DNA from 3 places in the Vreelandella sp. ssv genome. Region 2 is predicted to be linked to each of the others. Evidence: riboswitches for the same ligand, from Rfam matches in the RefSeq annotation. Region 2 holds a riboswitch; each other region holds the start of a gene.
The links. A riboswitch is a leader RNA that binds a small molecule or an ion and turns the genes downstream of it on or off. The one in region 2 is predicted to bind thiamine pyrophosphate.
Positions count from the first base shown of each region.

Region 1: it holds a riboswitch for thiamine pyrophosphate, as region 2 does, so the genes downstream of both, tenA (thiaminase II) here and thiM (hydroxyethylthiazole kinase) in region 2, are expected to answer to the same signal.
Region 3: it holds a riboswitch for thiamine pyrophosphate, as region 2 does, so the genes downstream of both, AC5TBW_RS13410 (SLC5/6 family protein) here and thiM (hydroxyethylthiazole kinase) in region 2, are expected to answer to the same signal.

Region 1 is NZ_CM182545.1:979,535-989,491, forward strand. Features, by position in the region: gene AC5TBW_RS04555 (hypothetical protein) at 81-1,790, opposite strand; gene thiC (phosphomethylpyrimidine synthase ThiC) at 2,049-3,947, opposite strand; gene tenA (thiaminase II) at 3,975-4,643, opposite strand; TPP riboswitch at 4,734-4,890, opposite strand; gene AC5TBW_RS04570 (DUF262 domain-containing protein) at 5,149-6,234, shown strand; gene AC5TBW_RS04575 (hypothetical protein) at 6,236-6,745, shown strand; gene AC5TBW_RS04580 (MFS transporter permease) at 6,814-7,482, opposite strand; gene AC5TBW_RS04585 (aldo/keto reductase) at 7,479-8,438, opposite strand; gene AC5TBW_RS04590 (hypothetical protein) at 8,435-8,848, opposite strand; gene AC5TBW_RS04595 (aldo/keto reductase) at 8,900-9,721, opposite strand.
Region 2 is NZ_CM182545.1:191,362-201,318, forward strand. Features, by position in the region: gene AC5TBW_RS00935 (D-alanyl-D-alanine carboxypeptidase family protein) at 1-209, shown strand, start outside; gene AC5TBW_RS00940 (DMT family transporter) at 354-1,229, shown strand; gene AC5TBW_RS00945 (DODA-type extradiol aromatic ring-opening family dioxygenase) at 1,238-1,975, opposite strand; gene AC5TBW_RS00950 (DoxX family protein) at 2,033-2,467, opposite strand; gene AC5TBW_RS00955 (LysR family transcriptional regulator) at 2,532-3,452, opposite strand; gene thiE (thiamine phosphate synthase) at 3,449-4,072, opposite strand; gene thiM (hydroxyethylthiazole kinase) at 4,062-4,871, opposite strand; TPP riboswitch at 4,895-4,993, opposite strand; gene gloA (lactoylglutathione lyase) at 5,121-5,657, shown strand; gene AC5TBW_RS00975 (DUF6164 family protein) at 5,667-6,035, shown strand; gene AC5TBW_RS00980 (cupin domain-containing protein) at 6,050-6,715, opposite strand; gene ampC (class C beta-lactamase) at 6,882-8,078, opposite strand; gene AC5TBW_RS00990 (LysR family transcriptional regulator) at 8,256-9,137, shown strand; gene AC5TBW_RS00995 (metal ABC transporter solute-binding protein, Zn/Mn family) at 9,168-9,957, opposite strand, start outside.
Region 3 is NZ_CM182545.1:2,926,402-2,936,358, forward strand. Features, by position in the region: gene AC5TBW_RS13370 (D-2-hydroxyacid dehydrogenase family protein) at 1-66, shown strand, start outside; gene arfB (alternative ribosome rescue aminoacyl-tRNA hydrolase ArfB) at 142-558, shown strand; gene AC5TBW_RS13380 (DUF1289 domain-containing protein) at 589-804, shown strand; gene AC5TBW_RS13385 (proline racemase family protein) at 816-1,880, opposite strand; gene AC5TBW_RS13390 (alcohol dehydrogenase catalytic domain-containing protein) at 1,880-3,070, opposite strand; gene AC5TBW_RS13395 (NnrU family protein) at 3,103-3,681, opposite strand; gene AC5TBW_RS13400 (magnesium transporter CorA family protein) at 3,811-4,779, opposite strand; gene AC5TBW_RS13405 (diguanylate cyclase domain-containing protein) at 4,776-6,227, opposite strand; gene AC5TBW_RS13410 (SLC5/6 family protein) at 6,284-7,672, opposite strand; TPP riboswitch at 7,662-7,768, opposite strand; gene AC5TBW_RS13415 (peroxidase-related enzyme) at 7,812-8,414, opposite strand; gene AC5TBW_RS13420 (hypothetical protein) at 8,593-9,285, shown strand; gene AC5TBW_RS13425 (CoA-acylating methylmalonate-semialdehyde dehydrogenase) at 9,382-9,957, opposite strand, start outside.

The DNA.
Region 1 (9,957 bases), 790 kb from region 2:
TCGTTTATAAGTAGCCGTTTATAAGTAGCGGGTTTATTGGATGATCTGAGTCGTCAGAACTTACGTTAGCTTAGCTCAGCTCATTTAAGTTCCAGCGAAAAGCTCATTTCAACGCCCGCGTCATCCACTGCTAACCAGTACGCCATGTTGTCGTAGATCTCTGCATACTGCTTGAACATTTCAATATCAGATTCGGTCAGTTCCTCCATTTCTACTTGCTCCATGACATCAGCCAGCGAATGATAAAACTCACCCGTTATGTGGCCATGTAGCAACAGGTCGCGATCTGAAGTGGGGGCGTTCAGCTCTTGTTTTAGTGTCGCTGAATCGCTGATGCCCGCGCCCAAGACGATGGCGGTGTCAGACATAGCGGCATAAAGCGCTGGCATGTCCGGTGGTAGCAGCATGCTTTTGATTTTCTTGGTCTCCCCGCCGGGTTCAAGGCCAAGAGCCCCAAGCTCAGGCAAGAAGGCGCTTGCTGTAGACAGCAGGCTCATAGGGTTTTGTGAGGCGAGGGCAAGGATGCCGTTAGCGATAGGATCGCCGTTCTTCATTGTCAGGCTGTCGATACGTGCATTGAAGCCCGAAAGCGACGAACCAATCATCTGGGTGATCGGGTTATTGACCGCTGTGTTGATCTCGTTCCAAGAGCGGTTCAAATCCTGTAGCTCATTACAGCTGAAGGGATTCTCGCGCACTTGCCGAGCATACTTCTGAATGGTCTGCGTCAATACAGGCAGGTCCAGGCCCAATCCAAAGCTGGCCATTCCCTCTGTGCTGCCCAGGCCTGGAACCTGAGTCGTTAGGGCACGCAGGTCGCTGACGATCCCTTCATCGGTTTCCAGGATGAGGTTCATCTCCATGCGCTCAAGACTGTACTCACGCGCGCCCATTGCCAAGCCAGGAAAGCGGCTAGTGATACGGTCGATATCTGCCTGACAGGAGGAGAGATCCAGCGGCGCTAGATCCACCGCGTCCATCAGTGCCTGAGTACCTGAGTGGGTGGGAGTGCTCAACTCATTCAGCAACCGTGAAGAGTAAACCTGACCAGCGCCGTAAGGGGTAAAACCATGGCGCTGTTCAATTTCCGCCAGTGCGCCGGTATCACCGATGCTGCTGTCGGGCAGGCTGTTACCCAGTACCTGGGCCAGCAACTCGTCGTTGGCATCCTGCGGCACTACTGATACCAACAATTGCTGATCGATAATCGCGAGAATCGCCTTGATAGGCCCTTCTTGCGTCAGTTCCCAATAGTCGTTGCCGTTGGTAGTGGCCGTGCTCGGGTTGATCTCTGCCTTGGTTAGGACGCGCTGTAGCGTGTCTCGAAAGGCATCTTCATCGTGTAACTCAAAGCGCAAAACAGGCAGGATGCCCAGCCCATAAAAGGCAGCCTGAGGGCCCATCTTGAGGCCTAGTGCGTGAACATCCTCCAGCGTTTCAACACCGACCAACTCTTCACCCATGGCGATTAACAGCGTCATCATCGAACGCTGCACGTCGTCTTCTATATCGGGCAGTGTGCGGCGCAGCTCATCCAGATCAGCTTCGAGGTTATTGTTGGGCTGTGTGCGCTGAAAAATATCAAAGATATCCTGTTCCGGCAGGGCGTCACGTGTGGCCATGAAGTAGGGAGAGTCAGCCGGAATATATTTCAGCATGGGGGCTGTGATAGTTTTCGGCGCTTCCTGCTCTGTGGCGGCTGCCGTTGGTCCGTTATCCTCGCTGCAGGCACTTAGCAAGCCAGTGCTTAACAGGGCAAGGGATACCGCCAGGGAAAGTTTGGTTTTCATCTGAAGTCAGTTCTTTGCAAGTAGGTGGTTTTAAATCAAGCGTGGCGAATAGAATACTATGCAAATGAGAATCATACACGGGCAATGTATAATTAATTTAAGCTTGAGTGGGAAATGCTTTCCACACGTTAAGCGCAGATTCTAAAGGCTAACGTGAAATTGACGATTAAACGGCAAGTCTAGGCTTGGTACGCAAATGGCGCCTGAGGTTTCACTCAGGCGCCACTGTCAGCATCAGGGATGTTTCACCCGTTGTTTTTAAACTTCCTGATAGAGCTCGCTGCCTTTATTGCGAAACTTCTCCGCCTGCTCTTCCATACCACGTTTTACCGCTTCTGCGTCGTTTAGGCCGTGCTCGTTGGCCCGGTCTTTGTAAGTGTCACGCACTTCCTGGCTGATCTTCATGGAGCAGAACTTCGGCCCGCACATGGAGCAGAAGTGCGCCACCTTGGCGGAGTCTTTCGGCAGGGTTTCGTCGTGGTACTCACGGGCGGTATCCGGGTCTAGCCCCAGGTTGAACTGGTCTTCCCAGCGGAACTCGAAGCGCGCCTTGGAGAGCGCATTATCACGCCGCTGCGCCGCCGGGTGACCCTTGGCGAGATCCGCCGCATGAGCAGCAATTTTGTAGGTAATGATGCCCGTTTTGACATCATCTTTGTTTGGCAGACCCAAATGCTCTTTCGGGGTGACGTAGCAGAGCATGGCGCAGCCAAACCAGCCGATCATCGCCGCCCCAATGCCGGAAGTAATGTGGTCGTAGCCGGGGGCGATATCCGTGACTAGCGGCCCAAGCGTATAGAAAGGCGCTTCGTCGCAGTACTCCAGCTGCTTATCCATGTTCTCTTTCACAAGATGCATGGGCACATGGCCGGGGCCTTCGATCATCACCTGCACATCGTGCTTCCAGGCAATGTGGGTCAGCTCGCCCAGGGTTTTCAGCTCCGCCATTTGTGCTTCGTCGTTGGCATCGGCCACTGAGCCAGGGCGTAGGCCATCGCCGAGGGAGAACGCGACATCGTACTGCTTGCAGATCTCGCAGATCTCCTCGAAGTGGGTGTACAGAAAGCTCTCCTGGTGATGGTACAAACACCACTTGGCCATGATCGAGCCGCCGCGGCTGACAATGCCGGTGACCCGCTTGGCGGTGAGCGGCACATAGCGCAGCAGCACCCCCGCATGAATGGTGAAGTAGTCCACACCCTGTTCGGCCTGCTCGATCAGCGTATCGCGGAAGACTTCCCAGGTGAGGTCTTCGGCCACGCCTTTAACCTTCTCCAGCGCCTGATAGATAGGCACCGTGCCAATCGGCACCGGAGAGTTGCGCAGAATCCACTCGCGGGTTTCGTGGATGTTCTGCCCGGTGGAGAGATCCATGATGGTATCCGCGCCCCAGCGGATACCCCAGGTCATCTTATCCACTTCCTCCTCAATGGAAGACGTGACAGCCGAGTTACCCAAGTTGCCGTTAATCTTGACCAGAAAGTTGCGGCCAATAATCATCGGCTCGCTTTCTGGGTGGTTGATGTTATTGGGAATGATCGCCCGCCCGCGGGCGACTTCATCACGCACGAATTCAGGGGTGATCTCTTCCGGCAGGCTGGCGCCAAAGCTCTGGCCTTTGTGCTGGTGGCCCAGAATCCGCTCAACTTCAGCGGTACCCAGCGTTTGGCGACGCTGGTTTTCCCGCAGGGCAATAAACTCCATTTCTGGCGTAATAATGCCCTGGCGGGCGTAGTGCAGCTGGGTGACGTTCTTGCCTGCTTTTGCGCGGCGCGGCGTGCGGGTTAAATCAAAGCGCAGCTGGGCAAGCATCGGGTCGTTGGCGCGGCGGTTGCCGTAATCAGACGTAGGGCCTGAGAGAAATTCGGTGTCGTCCCGCGCCTCAATCCAGGCGCGGCGTAGTTCCGGCAGCCCGCGGCGCAGATCAATCTGGGCATCGGGGTCGGTGTAAGGGCCGGAAGTGTCGTACACCAGCAGCGGCGGGTTCTCTTCATCGATACCGGTGGTTTTGGTCGGTGACAGGGTGATCTCCCTAAACGGGACGCGAATATCCGGCTGGGAGCCTTCGATGTAAACCTTCCGCGAGCCGGGCAGTGGCTGAATGGCGGCGGCATCGACTTGGGCGGTTTCGGCTAAAAAGTGGCTAGTCTTGCTCATGTATCGGTTCCTTGTAGTTGTTGACCACTATTCAGAGAGGTCTAGGCCCATCTGCCAGAAGTCGATTTCCAGGCGGGTGGCATCGCGGAAGATCTTGCTCAGCTCGGTAAAGCGGGCAGGGGTAACGTCGGCAAGGCGAGCGTTTAGCCATTCAAGCTCCGCCTGCATGGCGGCCTGAAACTCGTCGCCTTCGTACATGGCAATCCAGGCGTCAAACGGGTTTTGGCTACCGCGCAGGGTAGAAGGCTGGGCGTTCAGCCAGTTGGCGATTTCGCCGTAGCCAACCAGGCAGGGGGCCAACGCCACGTGCAAATCGAGCAAGTCGCCGCGGTTGCCGGTATCCAACACATAGCGGGTGTAGGCCAGAGTGGCCCTGGCTTCGGGAAGCTCCGCCAGTTCTTGCTCGGAAATCCCCCACTCCTGACAAAACCCCACGTGCAGGCCCAACTCCACATCCACGATGGCTTTTAAGCCTTCATGGGCTTGGCGAAGATCGGCAAGGGTGGGGCTTTTATAGACAGCCAGCGCGTAGGCGCGGGCGAAGTGAATTAAAAACAGGTAGTCCTGCTTTAAGTAGTGGCGAAACGACGCCTCAGGCAGCGTGGCATTGCCCAACTGGCGCACAAAATCGTGCTCAATATAGGCACGCCAATCTTGCTGGCAGGCGGTGGTGAGATCAGTAAAGCGGTAGCCCATGATGCCTCCGGTGGTAATGATCTGGAGGGCAGGCGAATAAGATCGAGGAAATGGCGCGGAAGGTGGCGTGCGATCGTGAAAGAGAGCTAGCCAAGGCCATCGCTTGATCCCTACGCCGGTACCCGCGCTGCATATTATCTAAGCAGCGCATTAGCCGGATCAGGTTCAGCGGGACCAGCGCTCGGTAGCAAAAATGCTAACCCTGCGCCATCTCAGCCGGATATCACCGGCACCCCGTCAAGCTGTTCGTTGGTGGAGTGTAGGAGGCGGGTGGGGGAGATGCAAGGGGCTTGATTAGAGATGGCAATGCGCGCAGAACAAGAGTTTTAGGTATTCTGCCAAAATTGGCTTTGCTCTCAATGGAATCAATGGGGTAGAGTCAAATTAGGCGGATACCAAACCCCAATAAATGTGCCGACTCGTTTATTGGGGTTTGGTAGCGGGGTTTATAATTGATATTAGCTAATAGAGACCGATTTTCGAATATTGAGGTGGAGAATTTTACATGGCTGAAGAATACAATGAAAAAATCGAAAGAGCAGAAGCCGAGCAAGAGGAGTCAGAGGACTACTCTGAAACTCCGCCTTCTGACATTGTAGCTTTCAACGAGCTAAGGTCTTGTGCGGACCTTGTTAGAATGCATAAAGCAGGGCAACTAATTATTAAACCAGACTTCCAGCGTGATGTTGTTTGGTCGAACCCTGCCCAGACAAGATTTATCGACTCACTAGTTAAACAGCTCCCGATTCCTAGTATGTGTCTAAGCCTTGATTATAAAACTGAAAAAAGGCTTATGATTGATGGATTACAAAGAATTTCTAGCATTATCAAGTTTTTGACAGACGAGCAGTGGAGGCTTTCCAAACTAGAAGATATTGACTCGAGAATATCAGGAAGGACGTCTGGTTATTTAAAAGATAAACATTTTGAGATATACAGTCGTATAGAGAACCTAACTATCCCTGTGACTGTTCTAAGATGTGATTATTCTAAAAAGTCGCATTTAAATTATTTGTTTACGATTTTTCATCGCCTTAATACCGGAGGTAATAAGCTCAGTAACCAAGAAATCCGTAACTGCATATATGCAGGTGCATTTAATGAAATGCTGAAAGAAATTGTTTCACAAAAAGAGACTAGAGATCTATTTGGCCTCGAAGAAGAAAAAACATACCGATATGCATACGAAGAGTTATTCCTAAGAATATTCACGTTTGCTGATACGTTCGAAAAATATAATGGTCGGCTAGCGAAGTATCTTAATGAATATATGGATTCTAAGAAAAAAATTACTGAAAACGAAATAGAGTCAAAATTCGATAGAATTAACCGCTCTATTGCCCTTTTATATAGGAAAATACTTGATGGAGTGCAGCTTCCAAAATTGAGCAAGTCAACAGTTGAAGCGCTATTTGTAGGTATATATAGAAATATAGATGCGTTAGAAGATGAATCAAATGAGGAGCTATCTGCTCGTTATAAGACATTAAGGGAGGATGAAAATTTCTCAATAGAAAGCTTAAGCGAGGGGTTGGCCGCGACAGATAAAGTTAAAGCCAGAATATCTAAGTCAATTGAGTTATTTAGCTGATATGATTGTTAAAAAACATATTTATCGAACACTTAAGGACTTAGATGATAGGTACAATGGTGCCATGCTTTGTTCGAGTGTTGATGAATCAATTTATTACTCAAAGTTGGCAATACTAGAATACTGTGGATGGATCGAAGAGGCATTTGATAACATTGTGAGGCGAGCTGTAAAAACAAAGTTAAAAAGCCATCCCTATAAGCAAATGCTTGAAAATTCGGTTATTGGAAATAATCATGGATTCCAGTATAAGGAAAACTTTAGGCCAATGCTAATTAGAGCAATTGGCTTAGTAGCTATGGAAAAAATAGAAAAAGAACTTGATAAAACCGGAAATCTTTCAATTCTAATTAGTGAGTTGGAAGCAGTTAAACGGGATCGTGATAGTGCGGCACATACATGGGCTCAGAATGCGACTCGAACATATCCTGCGCCCTCTATTACTCGATCTAGATTAGAAGAAATCCATCCCATTGCGAAAGAGATTTATTCATATGTCGCTAAGCTTTAATGCAGCTAACAAACAGCGGCAGCACGACAGCCAATACTCCGCACTGGCTGAGTCAGCGCTGGGCATCATCACTTGAACTCAATGCTTTTCCAGATCAGCCCAACCAGTGAGATCACCAGTATAGCGAACAGTACGGCAACGCCCCCCGAATCCAGCGCTTGCAACGTTAGGCCTGAAACCACTAGCCATAGCGCTGGAATGATGATGGCGATCCAGAGAGCGAAACCCCGCAACATGATTAGCACCAAGCCCAGCGTGGTAACCGCCGTGGGGTCGGCATGAATGCCGAACACTTCTGCCTGATACCAGGAGCCGCCGCTTAGCGGCGCCACCAGCGGCATCATTATCAGGCCAAAGAAGGTGATGGCTATACCTATAGCAACCGGTGGGGTTGTTGAGCGTGGCGCGTTATCCATTCCCCATCCCGTTAGCGCTATCAATGCCAATAGCACGGCTTGGAAGATGAAAGCGTAGCCAACATAGCCCCCGGCCCAGTTGAGTTCTGCATAGCGCTGAATGAAAAACGCGACGGCGACAAAGGCCCAGAGAGGGGCGGGTAGCAGGCAGGTGATTCGCGTGCGGTGTTTCAGCGCCAGCACAAGGGTGGCGGCGCCCAAGGTGAGGGTAAGCAGGTGCAGCGGCCAGAAGGTTTCTCCCATGCGTTCCAGCAGGCGAAAGTAAACATCTGCCGTGAAAGGAATAAAGTCCTGCAGTTGGTAGCTTGTCCACTCGTTCATAGCGACTCGATATAGGCGGCCATCCGCTGCCGGGCGTCGGCCGTGGGCGTGGGGGTGTGGCCGGCACGCATATTCTCGCGCAGGTGCTCGACCTGGGTGGTGGCGGGTATCGCGCAGGTGATCGCCGGGTGGCTAACGATAAACTTCAGCAGAAAGTCCGCCCAGGTTGTGCAGCCGCATTCCGTCTGCGCCCACTCGGGCAATGGCACGTCACGGCGCTTGAAGTTCTTGATCAGGCTGCCGCCATCGTAAGGGCGATTGGCGATCACGCCGATGCCCCGTTCTTCTGCCAAGGGCAGTAGCCTGTTTTCTGCTTCGCGGTGGGTGATGTTGTAGGTGAGCTGAACGAAGTCGATGTCCTCTGACATCATGATCTGCTCCATCTCGCTGTGGCGGCGCCCGTGCGAGGTAGTGATGCCGACATGGCGGATGAGGCCTTCGGCTTTCATCTCCTGCAGCGCTGCCAGGTGTGCACGCCAGTCGGTCAGATTATGCACCTGCACTAGGTCGAAGTGCTCCACCTTCCAGCGCTCTTTAAGCTCCGCTACCTGCTCGCGGGCTGAACCACCAGCGGGGCTCCAGACCTTCTCGGCGGCAAACAGGCTTTCGGGCGTGCCAAGCTGCTGCAGGGCATAGCCCATCACGTCCGGCGCCGAGCCATACATGGGAGAAGAATCGATCAGGCCACCGCCATGCTCAAAGAATGCTTTAACCACCTCGGTGCGGGCATCGAGCAATTGTGGGTCGCTGCCAACGTTGAAGGTACGCCAAGTGCCCATGCCAATCACGGGCAGCTTTTTATCAGTGCCCGCAAAAGCCTTCTGACGCATCCCTCCCGTGCTGGCAAGAAGCGATGCGGTTGGGAACGTCATGGTGGCGAGCGTAGTACCGATAAGCATAAGGCTTTGTCTGCGCGTGATGCGATGCTTGATGTGATGTTTGATGGGAAGGTTCATAGCGGTCGCTCCTTCCGGTTTTTTTGAATCGGCACCGTGGCAGCCAACACCAGCACAAAACATGTCAGCACAAACACCTTATTCACAAACCAGTTAGTACGCCAGATCGTCCACTCTGGGTCGGCGAGAAAACCGCCGAACAGGGTACAGATGATGAGGATTTCAATGACGGACATGCCTACCGCCAATGCGCGCGTATAGCGAGGCCTTGTGAGCAGCGCCCAGCCCAGCCAGACGTGCGCCAGTGGCCATAGATCCCAATAGATATAGCGTGCCCAGGGCTCGCCGTACGCCAGCGCGTAACCCACGGGAAACAGGTATTTGATGAACAGCGTCCACGCGGCGAGTATAAACAGCAGGTGGGCGAGGAAGCTGATCCAGGCGTTGGGTTGTGGGGCGGGCAGTGACATGACAGCGCTCCTGTCCTAGTCCGTTAATTCTGGGCCGTTAATGGCTCGCCCTCACACCATCTGCAAAGAGTGCTTGCGCGTTGGCGGGGGATAGGCGGCGTCGATTTGTGCCAGGTCATCTTTGTCGAGTCTGACCTTATCTGCATCAGCGTTCTGTTTAAGGTGCTCCAGATTCACGGCTTTAGGAATAGCGATCACGCCGGGGTTACGCAGTGCCCAGGCGAGGGCGACTTGCGCGGGGGTGGCGCTGTGTTTGTCGGCGATGCGTTGCAGGGCGGCGTCATGCAGTAGCGCGCCGCCTTGCCCTATCGGGCAATAGGCCATGAGTGGCATGTTGTGTTGTGCTTGCCAGGGCAGCAGGTCGTATTCAATGCCGCGGGCTTCGGGGTTGTAGAGCACCTGGTTGGTGGCGCAAGCGGGCGCGTCGAGCTCGGCCAAGTCGTCAACGTCGAAGTTCGACACGCCCCAGCGCAGAATCTTGCCCTGCTCGCGCAGCCGCTCAAACGCTTCCACTGTTTCGCTCAGCGGGTACTGGCCGCGCCAGTGCAGCAGGTAGAGATCGATCGTATCGGTGCCCAGTCGGCGCAAGCTGCGCTCGCAGGCGGCTTGAACACCCTTTGTGCTGGCATTGTGCGGGTAGACCTTGCTGACCAGATACACCTCATCGCGCCGGTCACGAATCGCTTGGCCAACGACTTCTTCAGAACCGCCCTCGGCATACATCTCTGCGGTATCAATCAGCGTCATGCCCAGGTCCAGACCTTCCCGCAGCGCCCTGACCTCAGCCTGCCGTTGCCCGGCATCCTCGCCCATATGCCAGGTGCCCTGGCCGATACGGGGTACGCTGTCTCCGCCTAGCTCAATCGTCTGCATATCTCGCTCTCCTAGTGTATTTCCTGCTGTGATGGTGGTCTGACTGCCCAAGGCAATCGTCGTTCATGGACCAAGCGTAGACGATCTGTATCGAAAGCCGCCCTATTTGGGCAGCACATCGGTGATCTTGCTGGCGCTATTACGCGTCGTAGATCTCCAGCGGTATTATCGAAACGGGCCGCTATACTGCCAAATACTCCTATTAAACGTTGGCGAATAACGACCCGTTGGAAGCG
Region 2 (9,957 bases):
AAGAGGCCCAGGCGCGCCAACTGGCACAGCAAGCGGCTCAGCGAATTGCCCAAAACTTAAGGGGTCGTGTCGCAGTCGATACCATACAAGGCCAGAGTCCGGTTTACCGCGCCCGCTTAATGGCGCTGGATGAGCAACGTGCGCGCCAAGCGTGTCGTGAGCTGCACTCTCAGGGCATGGACTGTATGGTCGTCAACGCCAGCCTGTAGGCTGACTGAGTACTTTTGAGGCGCGCTTAAACACGCACTCAAGCTGGCTCAGGTACATATCACCCCGCCACTCGCTAGCTGGCGGGGTTTTTGTTTTTTACGCTAATAACAATGACTGAATAACCATTGAACAAGGAGATTGCGGTGACAACCTCGCTGAAGGGCATACTCTGCATGTGTATGGGCGTTCTTTTTCTCGCCCTGGGGGACGCCGTTTCCAAATGGTTAGGCGAAATTCATTCGCCGCTGCAGATTATTTTCTTTCGTGCGCTAGTCTCCCTGCCGATGATTGCGCTGCTTGCTCATTTTGCCGGTGGTTTGCGTAAGCTGCAGACTAAGCGCCCAGGTGTTCATCTCCTGCGAGGCTTGATCTATACCGCCACCATGGTTTGCTTTGTATGGGGCCTAACGCTGTTACCTCTTGCTGAAGCCACGGCAATCGCCTTTGTGGCACCGCTATTCGTGACGCTACTCTCGGTGCCACTATTGGGAGAGCGAATCGACCCACCGGTGCTTATCGCGTCATTAGTAGGCTTTGCAGGGGTGCTAATAGTGGTTCGTCCTAACGGCGATGCATTTCAAGTCGGCGCTTTGGTACTTGTGGGGGCAGCGCTCTTTTACGCTTTGATGATGATTACGGCACGCCGCTACGGCGCCCGTGAACACCTATGGGCAATGCTGTTTTACATGACCTTTGTCCCCTTAGTGATCACCGGCCTGACGCTACCTTGGGTGTGGCAAACTCCTCAGCCGTGGCACTGGGTAGGTTTTTTGGCTTCTGGCGTACTCGGCGTTGCGGCGACCGCCTTCATAACCCTGGCCTTTCGTTATGCGCCTGCCGCCATTGCCGCCCCGTTTGATTACACGGCGATGCTTTGGGCAGTGCTCCTCGGCTGGTGGTTTTGGGGAGAAATGCCCGACCTCTGGGTCTGGGTGGGCAGCGCACTGATTATGGGCAGCGGGTTGGCGGTCGCGTATCACGACCGCCGCACTACTCTGAAGCGCCGACCTACTGCTTAACATAGCGCTTAAGCGAACTGGTAAACGTCCATCGCCAGTACGCCGTGTTCCACGCTGTGGTGTAACTGGGTAGCGTTACCGCCAGCGCCCATCGCGACCAGCAAGGGTTGAAAATGTTCGGGGGTGGGGTGATTCTTCCGCGCGCTGGGGGCATTCTCCCAATTTAGCAGCGCTTCACGGTCATCGGCGACCAGGTTATCGTGTGCCCAGCGCGCAAACTCATCTACCCAGCCGGGCATTGGGCTATCTTGCGCCATCAGTTCATACAGATTATGGGTCAGGCTGCCCGAGCCGATCACCAACACCCCCTCGCTGCGAAATACCGACAGCCGCTCACCCAGTGCCACAAGTTCAGCATTGCTCCAGCGCACCGGCAGCGATAAAGAAACGACGGGTACATTAGCGTCTGGAAGCATCAACGAGAGCGGCACCCAAACGCCATGGTCGAAGCCGCGCGCTACCCGTTTTGCACCCAACAGCACAGCCAACCGTTCGGCCAGCGCTGGTTCGCCCGGTGCAGGGTACTGGCACTCATACAGTGCCCTTGGGAAGCCGCCAAAATCGTGAATCGTTTCTGGTTTGGCGCTGCTACTTACCAGTAGCTCGTCGCTCTCCCAGTGGGCCGAAACTACTACCACCGCTTTAGGTGAGAGCTGACTGCCAAGTTCACGCAGAAACGTATGGGCAGATGTTTTATTCAGTGCCAGCATGGGGGAACCATGGGAAATAAATAGGCTAGGTAACATGGGGTAATCTCCACGGCAGTACCGGCGCTTGCGGTGAAGCAAGCGCCGGAGATGAGGTTAGGCGAAGCGACGGTTTAACACCCAGTGGCCACTTCCCAGACCGGCTTGGGTAATGAGGGCCAGCGTCCAGAACACCGGGAATTCCCAACCGCCACCCGCATTCGAGAACATCCAGCCGTTACCCAAATGTACCCAAGCGGCACCCAGCAGTACTGGCACCAGTGCTAGGCTTACCCAGCGAGTGTACACGCCGAGCAGAAGGGCTACCCCGCCACCCACTTCAGCAGCGATGGTTAAGTAGGCTAAAACCCCCGGCAAGCCCAGTGACTCAAAATAGCCGACCGTACCCGGTACAGTAAATACAAACACTTTGAGCAAACCATGAGCGAGGGCCAAAACACCGAGGCTGATACGCAAAAGCGTAATAGCATAAGGCTGTAGTGAGGGAGTGGCCGTAAGTGATGATTGAGTTGTCATATGAGGAGCTTCCATCTGTGTGGTTGATGAAGCTACTTTACAGCCGGGTCAGGGTGAGATAATCAGCGCGTTATGCACATCACTGTTGCGCAAGGGGCGACAATCCAATCTCCCGTTCCCAGATAGGTGGATCTCCCCACGCCTCGGCAAGCAGATCGATAAAGCGCTCCACCTTAGCGGGCAGATAGCGCCGGGCAGGGTAGAGCGCGTGAACGTCGAGCCGCACCGCTGGCACGTTGGTTAAAATCGGCACTAATCGCCCGCTGGCGATACTCTCCGTGACTAAAAAACTGGGCTGTTGGGCGATGCCTAAGCCCGCTTCCGCGGCTTGGGTCAGCACATCACCATTATTACTCTCCAGTGGGCCATGCACGGCTAATGGCTGCGCAGGTAGCTGCCAGTCTGCGCTATTTTGGCCGCTGCGGTAACGCAGGCAGCGATGATCAGTAAGGGCGTTAACGCTACTGGGTTCGCCGTGGGTGTCAAGATATGTTGGCGATGCACAAAACAGTAAACGGCAGCGAGTCAGGCGGCGTGCGACTAGGCTGGAGTCGGGCAGGCTGCCGATACGAATCGCCACGTCATAGCCCTCTTCCAGTAGGTCAACGCGACGGTCATTAAGATCCAAGCGCACATCAAGCGCTGGATGGGCAAGCATAAACTGGGTGACGAGTGGCGCTAAGTAGCGGGTACCAAAACTCATGGGCCCATTCACGCGTAAACGGCCCCGCACGTCACTGGTTCCTTGGCCAACCTCGGCGGCGGCTTCATCAAGGGCTTGTAGCACCCCCTGGGCGCGCATTAAATAGCGCTCTCCAGCCTCAGTGAGATGGAGGCGACGCGTAGTACGCTGTATCAGCCGCGCCCCGAGTGCCTCCTCCAGCGCCATGACCTGACGAGAGATGCGGGTACGTGAGATATCGAGTACTTCAGCCGCTCGGGTATAACTACCCAGCTCGGCCACCCGCACGAAAGCCACGATATGCTCTAGTTGGTTCATGACACAGCAAATGCCTGAAAAGCGCGTGCCGCCTGGAAAGGATCAGGTTGGCCGCAAATGGCTGAAATCACCGCTAAGCCGTTCGCTCCTGCCCGCTGCACGCTAACGGCATGCTCAGCTTTCAACCCGCCAATCGCCACGCTGGGCAGTGGGCACGCCTTGACCAGCGTGGCCAAGCCGCCAAAGCCGATAGGCTGGGCGTGGTCCTGTTTGCTCACTGTTGCAAACACGGGCCCAATGCCTACGTAATCAATTAACGCCATGGGCGCCGCTTGGAGCTGAGCGAGGGTATTGATCGACAGACCAATAATCGCCTTTTCACCTAGCACTCGGCGTGCTTCCTGAACAGCGGCATCGCTCTGACCGACATGCAGGCCATCTGCCTGACTCTCTAGCGCTACCTGTAAACGATCGTTAATGATCAGCGGCACACCGGTGCCTGCCAACAGTACTTTTAGCCGCTGGGCTTGAGCAATCATCTGTTTATCGCTGGCATGCTTATCGCGTAGCTGCACGATGGTCACACCACCTCTTACCGCTGCTTCAACTGTCTGCTCTAGGCCATAATCGTCGCAAAGCGCAGCGTCGGTGACCAAATAAAGCGATAGATTAAACGGCATGGAGTGACTCCAACTGGGTATGAGCAGTGAGATCGTCAGGGGTAAGTTGATAAAGCGCATCCAGCAACGCGACCTGAAAACTGCCTGGGCCCTGAGCAGTACTACCCGCCCGCTCACCAGCGACCGCAAAGCAGCCTAGCGCCGCGGCGGTGGCTTCCAGCGGGGTTTCGCGGTTGGCCGCAACAAAAGCGGTGACCAGTGCGCTAAGGCCGCAGCCTAACGTTGTGACCCGGGGCATTAAGGGGTGGCCACCGTTAATACGGTAATGCTGTGTGCCATTCGTCACCCAGTCACTTTCACCGGTCATCGCGACAATGCAGCCATGTTTTTGCGCTAGCGCTATCGCTGCGTCTATGGCTTGGTCGGCGGCAGCTGTCGAGTCCACACCGCGCCCTTGGCTGGCTAACCCATTGAGCGCCAGAATTTCAGAGGCATTGCCCCGAATCACGCTAGGCTTTAAAACGAGCAAACGCGCGCATAGCGATTGACGATAGCGGGTTGCACCAACGGCGACAGGATCTAATACCCAGGGAATCGAGAGCTGGTCGGCGGTGGCCGCGGCGGTCAGCATGGCGTCAGCCCAGTGGGCAGAGATAGTGCCAATGTTGATCGACAGCCCGGCAGAAATAGTAGTGAACTCAGCCACTTCCTCTGGAGCATGCAGCATTGCGGGTGATGCGCCAGTAGCTAGCAGCAGGTTGGCCGTGCTGTTCATTGCAACATAATTGGTCATGCAATGGACTAGCGGTGTCACTGCGCGCAGCGTTGCAAGGTAATCGCCAAGCGGAGGTAGGGTCATAGCATCCTCCCGGCGGGGAGGTGGTAAGCGGTACCACGACTCCCTACGCCGGTGTTATCCGGTTCAGGTTCAAAGGGTTCTTCTCAGCTCGCGAACAATGGTGAGCGCCCCTGCCGAACGATTACTATCCTTGGCTGCGTTGGCCCTGTAAAGCCCGGGGCGAGGGGAATAGGTGGAAATATGACGCCCCAGCCCCCATGTTAAACGGTATACGGAGTGAATGACCCATATCAGCGAAAGGAGAGCGTGATGAGTTTTCAAGGTGAGCAGCATCCTGGTGTCGTCGATACACCGCCTCAAACCCAAGGATTCCGTTTAAACCACACCATGCTGCGGGTCAAAGACCCCGAGCGGGCGCTGACGTTCTACTCCAGGGTGTTTGGCATGCAGGTGCTGCGGCGACTGGATTTCGAAGAGATGCAGTTCTCGCTCTACTTTTTAGCCAACGTGGAGTCGAGCGACAGCGTGCCGGAAGAGAGCGAAGCGCGTACTGTCTGGACCTTTAGCCAAAAAGGGCTATTAGAGTTGACCCACAACTGGGGCACCGAAAACCAGGAAGACTTCACCTACCACGATGGCAATGCCGACCCTCAGGGCTTTGGGCACATCTGCTTTAACGTGCCGGATTTGGCAGCGGCACAGGCATGGTTTGACGAGCACGACGTCACCTTCGTAAAACGCGCGGATCAGGGCAAGATGAAAGATGTTATCTTCGTTAAAGACCCGGATGGCTACTGGATCGAAGTGATACAGGCAGACTTGATGGCGGGTAAAAGCGACACATGAGGCACGCCAATGGCTGAACTACTGTTCCGGCTGCGCCACGTTACCGACGAAGAGGCCATGGAGGTGCGTGACCTGTTGGCCGCCCATGGCTTTGATACCTATGAAACCCAGGCGGGCTTTTTCCGCCTGGGGGTCGATGCTATCTGGCTACGTAATCCACATCAGCACGATGCGGCTATCGCCGCGCTAGACGCCTATCAGGCGGAGCGCCTTGAGCGCGTCCAGCGTGAGCATCAAGCAGCGGTTGAACGGGGCGACGCGGAAACATTGTGGCATCGCTTGGCCGCTCACCCGCTGCAGGTGGTGCTAGTACTGTTAGCGGTGGGACTGATTGCGGCCCTGACACTATTGCCATTTCTGGGCTTGTCCCGAACCTAAGCTTAAGCCTAACCTCAAGCGGGCGGTAGATGCCCCCGTTTGAGGTACATCATCACGCCATTTTCACCGGCGGTGAGTGCAGGCGCTGCGCCGCTGGGGTAGCGACACCAGGTGCCCGCCGTGTAGCTCTGCTCGCTATCGCTCAGGCTGCCTTCAAGAATCAAAAACTCCAGCCCACCCAGCAGGGTCGGGTAGGCGATCGAGGTGCCCGCCGACCAGCGCTCCAGGCTGGTGCGCTCCTGCTTGTAGGTGTGCAGCATCTTGTAGGCAATGCGCGGGCGCCGGTCTGGCTGCCAGGGCAGTCGGTGAGCAGGCACCGCCAGCTGTAGCGTATCGTTAGGGTCAAACTGATGCAGTTTGACAAAAATCAGCGCGCCTTCTTCACCAATCTGCGGCGTATGGCCGGTGCCGATGGGGTTCCTCAGGTAACTGCCCGCCGCGTAGCGCCCATGCTCATCGGCGAACACACCTTCCAGGACCAAAATTTCTTCGCCGCCGCCGTGGGTATGGCGCTCGAACTGCGTATTGGGCGCGTAGCGAACAAGGCTGGTCGCGCGGGCAACTTCATCACCAATTCGGTCAAACATCATGCGCTCGACCCCGGCACTGGGGGAATCGACCCACTGATACTCTTCCGGGGTAACACAGGCAAAGTGGCTAAAATCGGCGTTTAGACGCATGGGAAAGGCTCTTCGCAGTGAAGGTAAAGTAACGGGGAGGGGTGCTAGTCTCCTTATCGACAGCAAAAAATGCAACTTTCGGTGCGTTTCACGCGCCATTTAGGCATGAAAATGCCGCCCGAAGGCGGCAATGCTTAATACTGCTTAAGAAAATTTATAAACAGTCTCACTCAGAGGTTTCGGTAAGCGCGGAGATGATCTGGTGGGCAGCTTCTATGCGGGCTTGATTGGGATAGTTGCGGTTTGCCAGCATGACAATACCAATTTGCTCACTAGGCACAAAAGCCACATAGCCGCCGAATCCGTTGGTAGAGCCGGTCTTGTTGTAGAGTGCCTGCTGCCTGGGGGCTAGCGGCGGAGCTAAGCGGTTGGCGGGATTGGGCTCCAAAATCATTTCAAGCGAGTTGCCCTCCAACAGCTGTTCAAGGGTCACTGGGTAAGCGTAGCTTTCCCAACCCAGGCCCTGCGTCATATTAGCGATATTGAAGTAACCCGTGCGCGTGGCTGCCAAGGCTTGGCTTAGGGGCTCATCAAGCTCATTTTCATCAAGCCTATTATCATCAAGCCCAGGGCTATCCATATTAGCTTCCACAAACGTCAGTACGTCGGCGGCTGTTGATTTTAAACCGTAGGCTTGGGCATCCAGCATGCCCGGGTTCACCCTAATCGGCTCATCCTCTTTAGAGTAACCGTAGGCGTAGTGTGCCTGCTGCGCGTCAGGCACCTGAAAATAGCTGTGCTCTAGCCCTAGCGGCGCGAACAGCGCCTCCTCCATTAGCGTCTCATACGTTTTGCCAAGGCGTTGGGCGGTTAGGTAACCCAGCAAACCTATGCTGGGGTTAGAGTAGAGTCGATGGCTACCAGGAGCGGATGCAGGCTGCCACTGGCGATAGTAGTCGATCATCTGCGCTTCGCTTTTTACCGCGTCAGGAAACTGCAACGGAAGCTCGCCGGCTGTGTAGGTGCCCAGTTCCAGCAGCGAGATTTCATCGAAGGCACTGCCTTTCAAGGCTGGCAGATGCTGGCTGGCCGCATCGGAAAGCGAGAGAGCACCGCTAGACTGCGCATAGCCAGCGAGTGCACCTGTAAAGATTTTGCTGATAGAACCGAGTTCGAACAACGTCTCATCAGTGACCGGTGTGCCTGCTTCTTGATTAGCGAGGCCATAATTAAAGTAGTGCTGTTGACCATTAATGCTCAGTGCGACCGCCATTCCTGGGATGCGATGCTCATCCATCAGTGGGGCGATAGTATCGTTTACCCATGCGTCAATTTTCTCACTATCCGCCTTTTCAGACGCCGAGACGGTGTTACCGATCAGGAGCGAACCTGTCATGATAAGGCCAATGTTTGCTGCTAACATCTTACGCATACCAGAATCCTGTTTCTATTGATGAGCAAAGCGCTAACGGGTGCCGCCACTCGCGTTAAACGCAAACTCGTCTCGATAAGAGTGCTAAAGAGCTAACATACGGCGCGTGGTAAAGATTAACAAACAGCGATATTTTGCATGAGCCATTAGAAAAATTTGGGGGTTTAGGTGGTGCGTCCCTATCTGCCGTTAAAAGCGCTGCGTGCCTTTGAGGTGTCGGCCAGGCATTTGAGTTTTACGCGAGCGGCAGAAGAACTGCACGTGACCCAGGCAGCGGTTAGTCATCAGGTTAAGTTACTTGAAATGCAGTTGAAGGTGCGGCTATTCACACGCTTGCCACGGGGGCTAATGCTGACCCAAGAGGGTGAACTGCTGCTGCCGGTGTTGACGAGTTCCTTCGATCAGATGTCGCACACGCTGGAACGGGTGGGAGAGAGCAGCTGCCGCGAAGTGTTAAACGTCGGCGTGGTGGGGACCTTTGCGGTTGGCTGGCTGCTGCCGAGGCTGGAAGATTTTGAGCACAAGTACCCGTTCGTTGATGTGCGTATTTCTACCCATAACAACCGCGCGGATTTAGCTGCCGAGGGTCTCGACTTAGCCATTCGCTTTGGCACAGGTGCCTGGCACGGCACCGCGGCGCAACCGCTGCTGCCTGGGTCGCTCTCGGTACTATGTATTCCGGCGATTGCTTCCCGGCTCTCAACGCCCGCTGATGTATTAGGCGAGACCTGGCTGCGTTCTTATCGCGCTGACGAATGGGCAGAGTGGCTGTTGGCGGCAGGGTTGCCAAGCAGCTTGCCGATGACCAAAAGCATTGTATTTGACTCCTCCATCGCGATGGTGGAAGCCGCCCTACAAGGGGCAGGTGTAGCGCTGGCGCCCCCGCTGATGTTTCCCCGCCAGCTGAGCAGTGGTGCGCTGGTACAGCCTTTTAACACCACTGTCAGTTTGGGAGGTTACTGGCTGACTCGCCTGCAGACACGGCCTGAAACCCACGCCATGGCATCGTTTCGCGAGTGGCTGCTCACGACTATTAACCGTCAAAGTTAATGGCTGAGCAGCGCTGTTGATGTTCATGGCTTAGTGGCTATGACCATGATCGTCGTGGTCGTCAGAATGACTGTGATCGTCATGACCCGGCTGGGCTAGCGCATCGTGCAGCACCTGCGCATTGTGGCGCATCATGCCCAGGTAGGTGCTTGCTTCACCTTCGGCTGCCAGCGCATCGGCGTAGAGCGTGCCTGCAATCGGCAGGCCGGTTTCTTCGGCGAGCTGAGTAATGATCGACTGATTGGTCATGTTCTCGTGGAACAGCGCCTTCACGTTCTCTTGCTCGATCACATCCACCAGCGCCGCCATGCTGGCACCGCTTGGGTCCGCTTCCGTGGAAAGCCCCACTGGCGAAAGGAAGGTCACCCCATAAGCGCTTGAGAAGTAGCCAAAGGAGTCGTGGCCAGTAATCACGCTGGTGGAGGCCGGGATCTCGTCAATTAGCGCACGAGTTTCAGCGTCTACCTCGGCCATTTCCTGTAAATACTGCGCCGCATTGGCGCGGTAGGCATCGGCGTTAACGGCATCGGCGGCAATTAACCCATCGCGGATGTTGGCGATATACACCTCGGCTTGATGCATATCCTGCCAGGCGTGAGGATCTTGATTGCCATGGTCGTGACCCGCGTGCGCATCGGTATGGTCATCATGGTCACCGTGTCCGTGCTCTTCATTATCGTGCTCGTCATGACCATGATCATCATGCTCTTCATGTCCAGCGAAAGAGAGTGGTTCAATGCCATCGGTCGCAGTGACCATCGGCCCGGTGTAGTCGCTGGCGCTAATCAGGCGCTCCATCCAGCCCTCAAACAGCAAGCCG
Region 3 (9,957 bases), 1.5 Mb from region 2:
GGCGATGCGTTTAGCAATCTGCAGGACTATATAGATGGTCGGCCAGTCAATAATTTAGCGAGTTAATAGAGCGCGCTAAATAGAGGCCTCTGTGCCAATTGTGCTAGCCTTATGGGTTCACGAGTCACACAGGGGCCATTAATGCTCACCATTTCTAGCAACGTTACCCTCGCTGACTGGGAAATTGATATCAGCCAGATTCGCGCCCAAGGTGCGGGCGGTCAGAACGTCAATAAAGTCGCCTCAGCGGTACACCTGCGCTTCGATATCCTTAGCTCCACGCTACCACCCCTCTATAAAGAGCGCTTGATGGCGCTCTCGGATCAACGCATCAGCAAAGAGGGTGTGGTGATTATTAAAGCCCAAAGTCATCGCAAGCTTGAGCTCAATAAAGAAGATGCGCTGGCACGTTTAAAAGAGCTGATCCAGAGTGCCACCAAACCGCAAAAAGTGCGCCGTGCCACCAAGCCGACTAAAGGCTCCCAGCGCCGCCGCGTCGATCACAAAACCCGCAAAGGCAAGATCAAATCGCTACGTGGTAAAGTGCCTGCCTCTTAATACGCGAATTTGTTCCGAAGGCCTCATCCAATGACGATACGCTCCACCTCTTACGCCGCGCGACCAGTGTCACCGTGCGTGCAAATCTGTCAGATCGAACCCTCAACGTCGATTTGCGAAGGCTGTGGTCGTACGTTGGATGAAATTGCCTGTTGGGGAAGCATGACCGAGGCCGAGAAAGCCCCGATATGGGAACGCCTGGAAAGCGAAGGTTATGTGTGTAATGGCCAGGATTCTACTGACTAGGTTTTTGATGATTAGGTTTCTGATGACAGTGCCGTCGGCTGATGACGGTCGCTCAATATATGATGCAGCTCACCGCAAGCTACCATTGGGTCATCGCAGTTGATAACAATATCCGAATGCGCCAGTACATAACTGCGACCAGTAATGGTGTTTTCCACTACCTGATAAGCACCCTCTTGATGAGTGCCAATAAAGGTACCGATAAACCCCGTCTCACGCAGTGACACCGTCTCTAATTTATCGCCTATCTTCAGCCGCCCTTCATAATTCATCAACGCCAGGCGGGCTGAGGTGCCGGTGCCTGTGGTACTACGGCAAATAACGCCTGGGTGCACATAGGTGGTCGAGCGTGAGCGTATATAACCTTCCGTTACTTGCTCCTCAGGCCCCATAAAGTGCAAAAATGGCAGCGGCCCTACATCGCCCAGGGTGTAGTGGGAAAAGCCTCGCTTGGCCTTAATTGCTTCGACAATTTTATAGGCACACTCCGAAAGTGCGCGCTCCTCATCACGCACCAGCCTAAAACCCAGCTCTGTGGCATCGACCAAGGCGTAAAAACCACCGCTGTAGGCGATGGAATAGGTGACGTCACCAATACCCGGTACATTAATCGTATCCCGATAGGTGTCGATATAGCTGGGCAAGCCGCCACAGGTGACTGACTCCACTACGCCGTTGTGCACCTTGGCTTCGATTTGCACTAAGCCTGCAGGCGCTTCCAGCTTAAAGCGCTGTATGCCTTCCTGCTTGGGCACAATGCCGCTTTCCAGTACCGCCGTTGCGGTACACAGCGTGTTGGAGCCAGAGTAAATGGGGTACCCCATCACTTCCATAATGATATAGCCCGCTACCGCTTCCGGGTGGCTGGGAGGTACCAATAAATCCACCGACATTTCCGGAATGCCGTAGGGCTCTTCCAGCAGCAATCGACGCAAACCGTCGGCATCGTCACGCAGGTACTCCATCTGCTCGCGCACAGTGGCGCCCGGTAGCAGGTCAATACCTCCGGTAACAATACGGCTGACATCGCCACCGGCATGGGTATCCATAAGCTGGATCGTGTGAAGGTTATGCACTAGCGGCGCTCCTCGGTGGTAGAAGAGGAATTTTCAAGCGCGAACGGCGCACCGTGAGATGCCCACTGAGCATCGGGAACAAGCACAATTTTGCCCAGATAGTTGCTGCCCCGATTGACGAAGTAGCGCTCGGCATCATGTAGCTCGGAAAGCTTAAACGCTGCATGCAGTACAGGCTTTAACTCACCGCTGCGAATCCATGCTACCAGCTGTTCAGCCTCTTCACGGGTGCCGTGGGAAACGCCAAATATCTGCACTTGATAAAGATAAACACGGGTCCACATCATTTCGCTAAGATTACCACCGCTGGCGCCGGCAATAGAGAGGCGCGGATAGCTCTTACGGCCCTGCATATCAACAATCATGGTGTCGATAAACAGGTTAGTCATCTCACCACCCACCAAATCCATCACCGCATCGATAGGTTTACCGCCCGTCGTTTCCAGCACCCGGTCAACAAACGTTGGCAAGTCGCCCCGGTCAATCACCGTTTCTGCACCTAGCGTTTTCAACGCCTCGGCTTTGTCTAGTTGGCTAACCGCATAAGGAATAGCGCCCACAATCCGGCAGAGCTGAATCAGCGCAGTGCCTACACCGCCGCTGGCACCACTGACGAGTACGCGTTCTCCGGCACTTACCTTAGCGGCCGTCATCATGTGGTAGGCGGTTTGATACGAGCACATACCCATTGAAGCCAGCTCGGCATCCTGCAGTTCTGGGTTCGGCACATGATAAAACTGATCAGCAGGCACGGCGATATACTCGGCATACCCGCCGTCGGCTCCATGGCCGTAGTAGTCTGGGGTTAGGTTAATATCGCGGCGCTCATCAGCGTAGATATTAAAATCGAGTAACCCTCGCTGGCCAATGCGCTCGGCGTCAACGCCCTCCCCGACCGCCACTATGCGGCCAGCTACGTCGGCGCCTTGAATCCGTGGGAAGGTAAGGGTCGGCGTCCCCCCCATAGCAAACGAAGTGACCTCAGCCTTATCTTTAGTGGGGTATAAACCCTCGCGGGCTTTTCGGTCGGTGTTGTTCTTCGCTGTCGCGGTTACCTGAACCAACACTTCGCCTGCCTTGGGCTGCGGCGTGGCGACATCCTGATGGTATTCCAGCTTTTCGATATCACCGTGTCCCATCAAAAGCATGGCGGCCATTGTCGTCGGCATGGAGTGTGCAGTTTCGGCCATGGACTGGCTCCTATTTGAGGGCTGAACAAAGATTAGCTAAATACAGGGACGCCAATCAGCGCTGCGTGCAAGTAAAAGGCAAATACAACATACGCTACCAGGCCTATTAATACGGTAACAATAGTGGCCATTTTAGTGGTACTAACGGGCGCAGGCGGCGTTAGACGATCGCGCTTTTTGGCGGTTTTAAACGCCAGGATAGCCCATATAAGAAAGGCAGCAAAAAAGATAATATCGCCTAAGCGCCCGTTGGCCAGCAGGTGAGCAAGCGCCCAAATTTTTACTGACAACATCATCGGGTGGCCAAGCTTGGCCTTAATCGCATTACGAGGAACATACGCCGCTGCTAGCATGATAAAGGCAGGCAGCATCAGCAGCGCGACGGCATGACGCATGCCCATCGGGGGATACCAAACATCAATGGGGTTGAGGCGCATCTGTCCAAAACCATAAATCGCAATGGCCAGGCCAACGATCGATACCGCTGAATAGGCTACTTTCCAAGTGGTTTCGCCGTGTTTCGCAACCTGCTGCTGACGCCAGTCTTCAGCATAAATACGTACAGAGTGGCTGCCTAAAAAAATCAGCAGCCCGATAATCATAATCGTCATGGAACAACTCCCAGTGAAAACGCTAGTCGACGGCTTTATGCCTTATTGTCTTGGTCGCTGGAGAGGATGCCACACTCAGCCGTCGAGCACCTATGCGTGCATCAACTTTTCGTTCGCTGGCGAGGCTAATTAAAACCAATGCTTGCGCTTAAACAGCCAAATCAACACCCCGCCAATACCCAGCATCGCGCCCCATACAAAAAAGTAGCCGTACTCATAGCGCAGTTCGGGCATATTTTCGAAGTTCATACCATAAATTCCGGCAATGAACGTCAATGGTACAAAGATGGCGGTAATGACTGTCAGAACGCGCATAGTAATATTTAGCTGATGCGACGAAATAGAGATATAGCCATCGATTAAGTCGCCGCAAATATCGTAGTACATCTGGGTCAAGGTATAGAGACGTTCAAAGCGATCCGCTACATCATTGATTGCATGCAGCGTTTCACTCTCATCCCGCGGCAAATGTTCATAGTCATAGGCCGTCAACTCTTGAGTAATCCCTTTGTGGTAACTAAAAATGCGACGCATTTTAACCAGCCGAGATCGATAGGTAATGATCTTGCGCATCAATACATCATTACCATTTTCTAACAGCTCATCTTCTAAATCGCTTAATTCAGTTTCAAACTCAAGCAGGCTATCGATATAAAACCCAGCAGAGATATACATAACACGCAGCGCGACCTGCTCCGGCGAATGAGCCAAAAGTGCTTTGCCGTGCTCGTTAAACAGTCGCTCAATGCTTAACGCTTCACCCGGATGAAGCGTAACCAAAAACCTTTCGCCCACAAAAAAACAAACCTGTTGAGGCAAATAATTCAGTTCGGCATCGAAGGAGGAGATGCCGCGATAAATAATCAGGGTATGGTTATCAAACTCTTCAATTTTAGGCGGATGGCGCTCTTTATGGGCATCTTGAATCGCCATTGGGTGAAACTCAAAGGCCTCTAAAATAGCGCGTTCGCTCTCCTGGGTTTCACCCTGCATATCAATCCAGATATGGCTTTCAGGTATAGACTGCCAAACGGTTATCAGGTGTTCGCCGCCCTCTTGAGTTTTACCATCAGGGGTGGTGAGAATCGTTCGAATCATGATCGTCCTTGAGTTTTATCTGGAATCGACGCAATGTCCGCAGGCTGCGCAATCCGCACTTGGGCTTTTCCTAAGCGCTTAGCTTCATACATAGCAACATCGGCGCGCTTTAGCAGTTCATTCGCCGTTTCAGCGCTAGCAGGTAAGTAAATAGCAACACCAATACTAACGCTGACATTTAACAACCTCTCGCTGGTGACTAGTGGTTCTTCAATTACGGGGATTAATTTATTAGCCAAACCCTCAATTGCCGATCGCTCACTGCCCTCCAAGAGCATGACAAACTCATCCCCAGCCCAGCGCGCTATATAATCGGTTTCTCGGACGGCCTGGACCAATCGTTTAGCCATTACCCGCAGCAACTCATCACCCATGGCGTGACCGTGAGTATCATTAATTGCTTTAAAACCGTCCAGATCCATAAACAGAACTGCTAAGGGCTTATAGGTACGTCGAGTGCGGGCCATTGCATTGGGTAAATGCTCATCTAGCGCTCGCCGATTAGGCAGTTTGGTTAATACATCCTCACGGGCCTGTTGGTCACGCAAGCGCTCTAACTGCTGTCGTTCGGTAATGTCATGAATAAACAGGCTTGTTCGCTCGCGCCCATCAATTATTAATTTTTTGACACGAACTTCGACAGGCAGCTCAGTGCCATCATAGCGCCGAGCCGTATAGGTGATAGGAACCTGATCACTATCGATTGGCAAGCCATTGGGGAACAGTCGTTGGGTGATCGACCTTGCCAGCACCGCTTTGCGTGGCCAACCAAACATTATCTCTGCAGCGCGATTCCAATCCAGAATGACGCCTTCTCCATCAAGACTGATATAGGCGTCATAGGCAGATTCGATAACAAGATTGAGCTCATTAGTACGCCGCTCAATTTGGCTCTCCATACTGCGGTGTAACTCATTCAGCGCTAGCTGAGATGCATGAGTTTTTTTTCTTTCTCTGATCAGCCGCTCACGCAGACGAATCTCATCTGTGACTATTGCCGCTAAATCCTTTAATGCCGCCAGCTCGTTCTGACTAAGTACACGAGGCTGGGTATCGATTGCACAGAGTGATCCCAACGCGAGCCCACTGGAGGTACTCAAGGGAATGCCCGCGTAAAAGCGAATACCCTTAGTAGCCGTCACATGAGGATTTTGCGCAAAGCGGGGATCCTGGCGAGCATCTTCAACGATTAACGGCTCTGAGGCAGTCACCGTGTAAGCACAGAAAGCCACATCACGAGATGTCTCGCGAGTTTCTATGCCGACACGAGACTTAATCCACTGACGTTCGGCATCAATTAACGTTATCGTTGATATCGGCACGTTCAGCAACTGGGTCACCAGCCTTGTGACGCGGTCAAAGGCGGGTTCATCCGGAGTATCCAGCAGCTCAAGCTCATAAAGAGCGGCTAACCGCGCCGCTTCATCAGATGCTATGGGGTAGCTCATTGTTATGTCACCCATTGAGGCAGGTGTATATCTGCCAGCATATCGCGACCAGTACTTTAATGCTTAATACTTACTGCTTTTTTAGTCATATTAGCCAGCAACAGACTGACCAGCGTTGAGGCTGCTAATGCGCCAACGAATGGCCCTAAGGTGGGGATACTGCCCGGAAAACTGGCAGCCACTACGCCCGCGATAAGACTGCCTTGACTTATTCCTTCAGGAATAATTGCCCCCAATAATCCTGCAATGCCCCCCGCAATAGCTGCTACTGGGGTCATTCGCGGCCATAGACCCAACAGAACGGGCACCACAATGGCGGCACACAGCAAGTCAGCAATAAGGAAGAGTCGCAGAACGGATAACCCCTGCAAGGCAATCACTACGACCGGAATCATCAGAGCAATCGTGACCCAACGAGCAGTGGTCAGTGAAACGCCCCGCCCCTCGCTGCGCGTGACGACGAGCGAGGCAATACCATTTTGTAACGTATCAACGCTGGAGGCTACCAAGGTCACCGCCAACACAAGGGAAGGTAGCGTCAGCCAAATGGGAGCATCACTTAGCAGGGCAAAAAATGGCATCGGCGGCTCCCCTAATGACATACCGCTCATCGCGGCCAACATACCCAGACCGCCAATCAACATAACGACAACAACCGTCATGGCGCCGCCTAGCCATGCCCCACGCCCCAGACTTTGATCGTCACGCGCAGCCCATACGCGTTGCCAATACCCTTGGTGGAAGAGATTAGCCGCCGTGACTGCGATCACCAGCGTTAACGCGACGCTGAGTGCACCGGCAACAGGAATAGACGGCAGTGTTGTCTCGCTAGGCATGGCAGGCAACCGCCACAACGTGACGCTCGCCACCGCCAACAGTAGCGCCAGCAATAGCCATGCTTGCCAACGGTCCGTGGCAAGGCTAGCGCGCAGTCCCCCAACCGCCGTATAAACCAGAGTGGTAAGGGCAACCCCTATAATCACCAGCGCAGGTGGTACATCGGATAGTAGCGCGGTGATCGCACCAATAGCGGTTAGCTCAGCGGCTAAAAAGCAGGCCATATAGCCAACCGAGACCAGAGTTACCCAGCGCCTCACGCCCAAGCCATAGCAGGCTTCAGCAAACTCGGCGATACTGCGCCCCTCAGGAAGAGCACGGCGGATCTTCGGCCCATACAGTCCTAATACAATAAACGGTAGCGCTGACCCCAGTGCATAACCTGCTAATGCAAGGGGGCCAACGAATGCACCAATTTCAGGTGGCGCAAAAAGGATCCATGCACCCATTCCGGATGCGAGAAATGAGAGCCCAAGGGTAGAGGCGGTTTGCGAGTTACGGGCAGTGACGTAGTCATCCAGCGGACCATCTACCCAGCGAGCACGGAGACCTAAATAAACAAAGCAGCAAAGCGCCGCGCCAAGCACGGCTGACGTCAGGTAAAGCATGTCGCACTTCCTCCGCCGGTACTAACCGGATCAGGTTCCAGGGTCTGCGCGATACGCATTCTCAGCCTTTATGACACGGCTCCCCTGGCGACAGTGAATGGAGGCGCTATCCTCAATGATAAAAGCGCCTTAGTAAAGCTTAAGCAGAGCCTGCAGCATCATGGCGGGGTACACGCCCCATTAAGTAAAACTCCTCATTGGGCGGTGTTCCCGCGAGTGTCACCAAGCGGTTCGACAAGCCAAAAAATGCCGCGATGGCGCCAATATCCCAGCAATCCTCCTGGCTAAAGCCTACCGCCAGGAGGCGTGTGAGCCACTCGTCCGTCATTTCACCGACATCGATAGCGCAGTGCATCGCAAAATCAAGCATCACCCGATGGCGCTCGCTAATCGGCGCCACGCAATGATTAATCGCGACCTGGTCGGCAAGCAGCGGGTTTTTACTGTAAATTCGCACCAAGGCGCCGTGCGCTACGACGCAATACAAACATCGGTTACGCGCACTGGTGGCGACGACGATCATCTCTTTTTCTGCTTTAGTGAGCGAGTCCGACTCACGCTCCATTAGTGCATCATGATAGGCAAAGAAAGCACGAAACTCGGCTGGGCGGTGGGCCAACATTAGAAACACATTGGGCACAAACCCTGCTTTTTCCTGGACAGCTAAAATCGTGGTACGAATATCTTCTGGAAGGTCATCCAACGTGGCAGGCACATTAAAGCGACTTAATGGAGCAGACATAACCACCTCTTTATTGTTAAGTTTAACCATCTCATAAAAAACGGCTTCGCGGTTGAGTAACAAAAAGCTAATTTAAGTGACTTTTAATCAACCGTCCTGCTCGCCATACTGAACTATCGATCTGTGATAAAAACCGCGCACCACTCTTAATAAACAGTTCGCTCAAAGGGACACTGCCATGAGTCATAACGAAGCCAAGGAACATACCCCCGGTCGTCTAAACGAGCTGTTTGCTGACCCCTACCAAGCGTTTGAAAATGATACTGACGAGCGTCAGTTACATATTCGTATCATGCTGCATATGCTCCTTGCTCGACCAATGACTCGGGGGCAAATGACACTGCGGGTGATTCATGGTTGGGAGAATGGTGGTTTTGAGCCGGAAGACCTTCAGCATGTCGACTACCCACTCACAGGGGTCCCTGACTTCAAGCGCGCAGTGCAGGATTTTGAACACGCCTCCAAGCACAATACACGGCTACCCGCAGACAATACCGCCATACTTGCCGCCCCTTTAAAAGATGCAATCGCCGACGCCGAAGCTGAGGGCCAAAGTTTCCCTAATGACATCCGCAACTCGCCAGCACGATGGCAAGCGTTTGAGGGTGGCTTGGCGCTATATACACTGTTTAAAATGTATCACCGCCTTGTTTATGGCGAAGACGACACTTATCGCTGTGCTCAGTGTATTACCCCCCTTGGTATGCGAGAGATACATGAATTTCACCTCGAAGAGGGTGAGTTCGCGCTACTCGTGCCACCAGGGCCACACTTCAAGAGCGAACCTTCCTTACTGGTTTTACACGAAAGCCAACTCGGTCCGATAGAACAATTGCTTGAGGAAAGCCTGCCCCTGTTTGATAACTTTTAAAGGACGCAATATCGTTTCATTGGCCCTGTCCACCGCCTGCTTTTAGTTGGCCCCGCTTAAAGCAGGGCCAGTATGCAGGAATTAACATTGCTTCAATTAGCCAAGCGAAATCGTACTATTGATACCGCTGGAGACATTCTCAGGTTCAAACCAACGCGCCGTTACGGTTTTCGTTTGCGTCCAGAAAGCAATCGCCTGTTTGCCGTTGGGTCCTAAATCCCCCAACTTTGATGCCCTCGATCCGGTGAAGCTGAAGTACGCAACGGGCACGGGAATCGGCACGTTAATCCCAATTTGACCAACATCGATATCCGTCTCAAAACGCCTTGCGATCCAGCCTGAGTTGGTAAAGATAGAGGTACCATTGCCATTTGGGTTGGCATTAATAAAGGCAATCGCCTCATCCAGCGTTTCAACACTGACGACACAAAGTACGGGGCCAAAAATCTCTTCGCGATAAATGGTCATATCTGCCGTAACGCCAGCAAACAGGGTCGGTCCTACAAAGTTACCGTTGGGGTAACCCTCAACCTGAACGTTGCGCCCATCGACCATCAGTTTGGCGCCCTCTTTTTCGCCTGCATCGATTAAACGCAGCACACGGTCACGAGCAGCTGGCGACACCAGCGGCCCCAAATCCGCATCCAGCTGGGTGCCTGGACCTACTTTCAT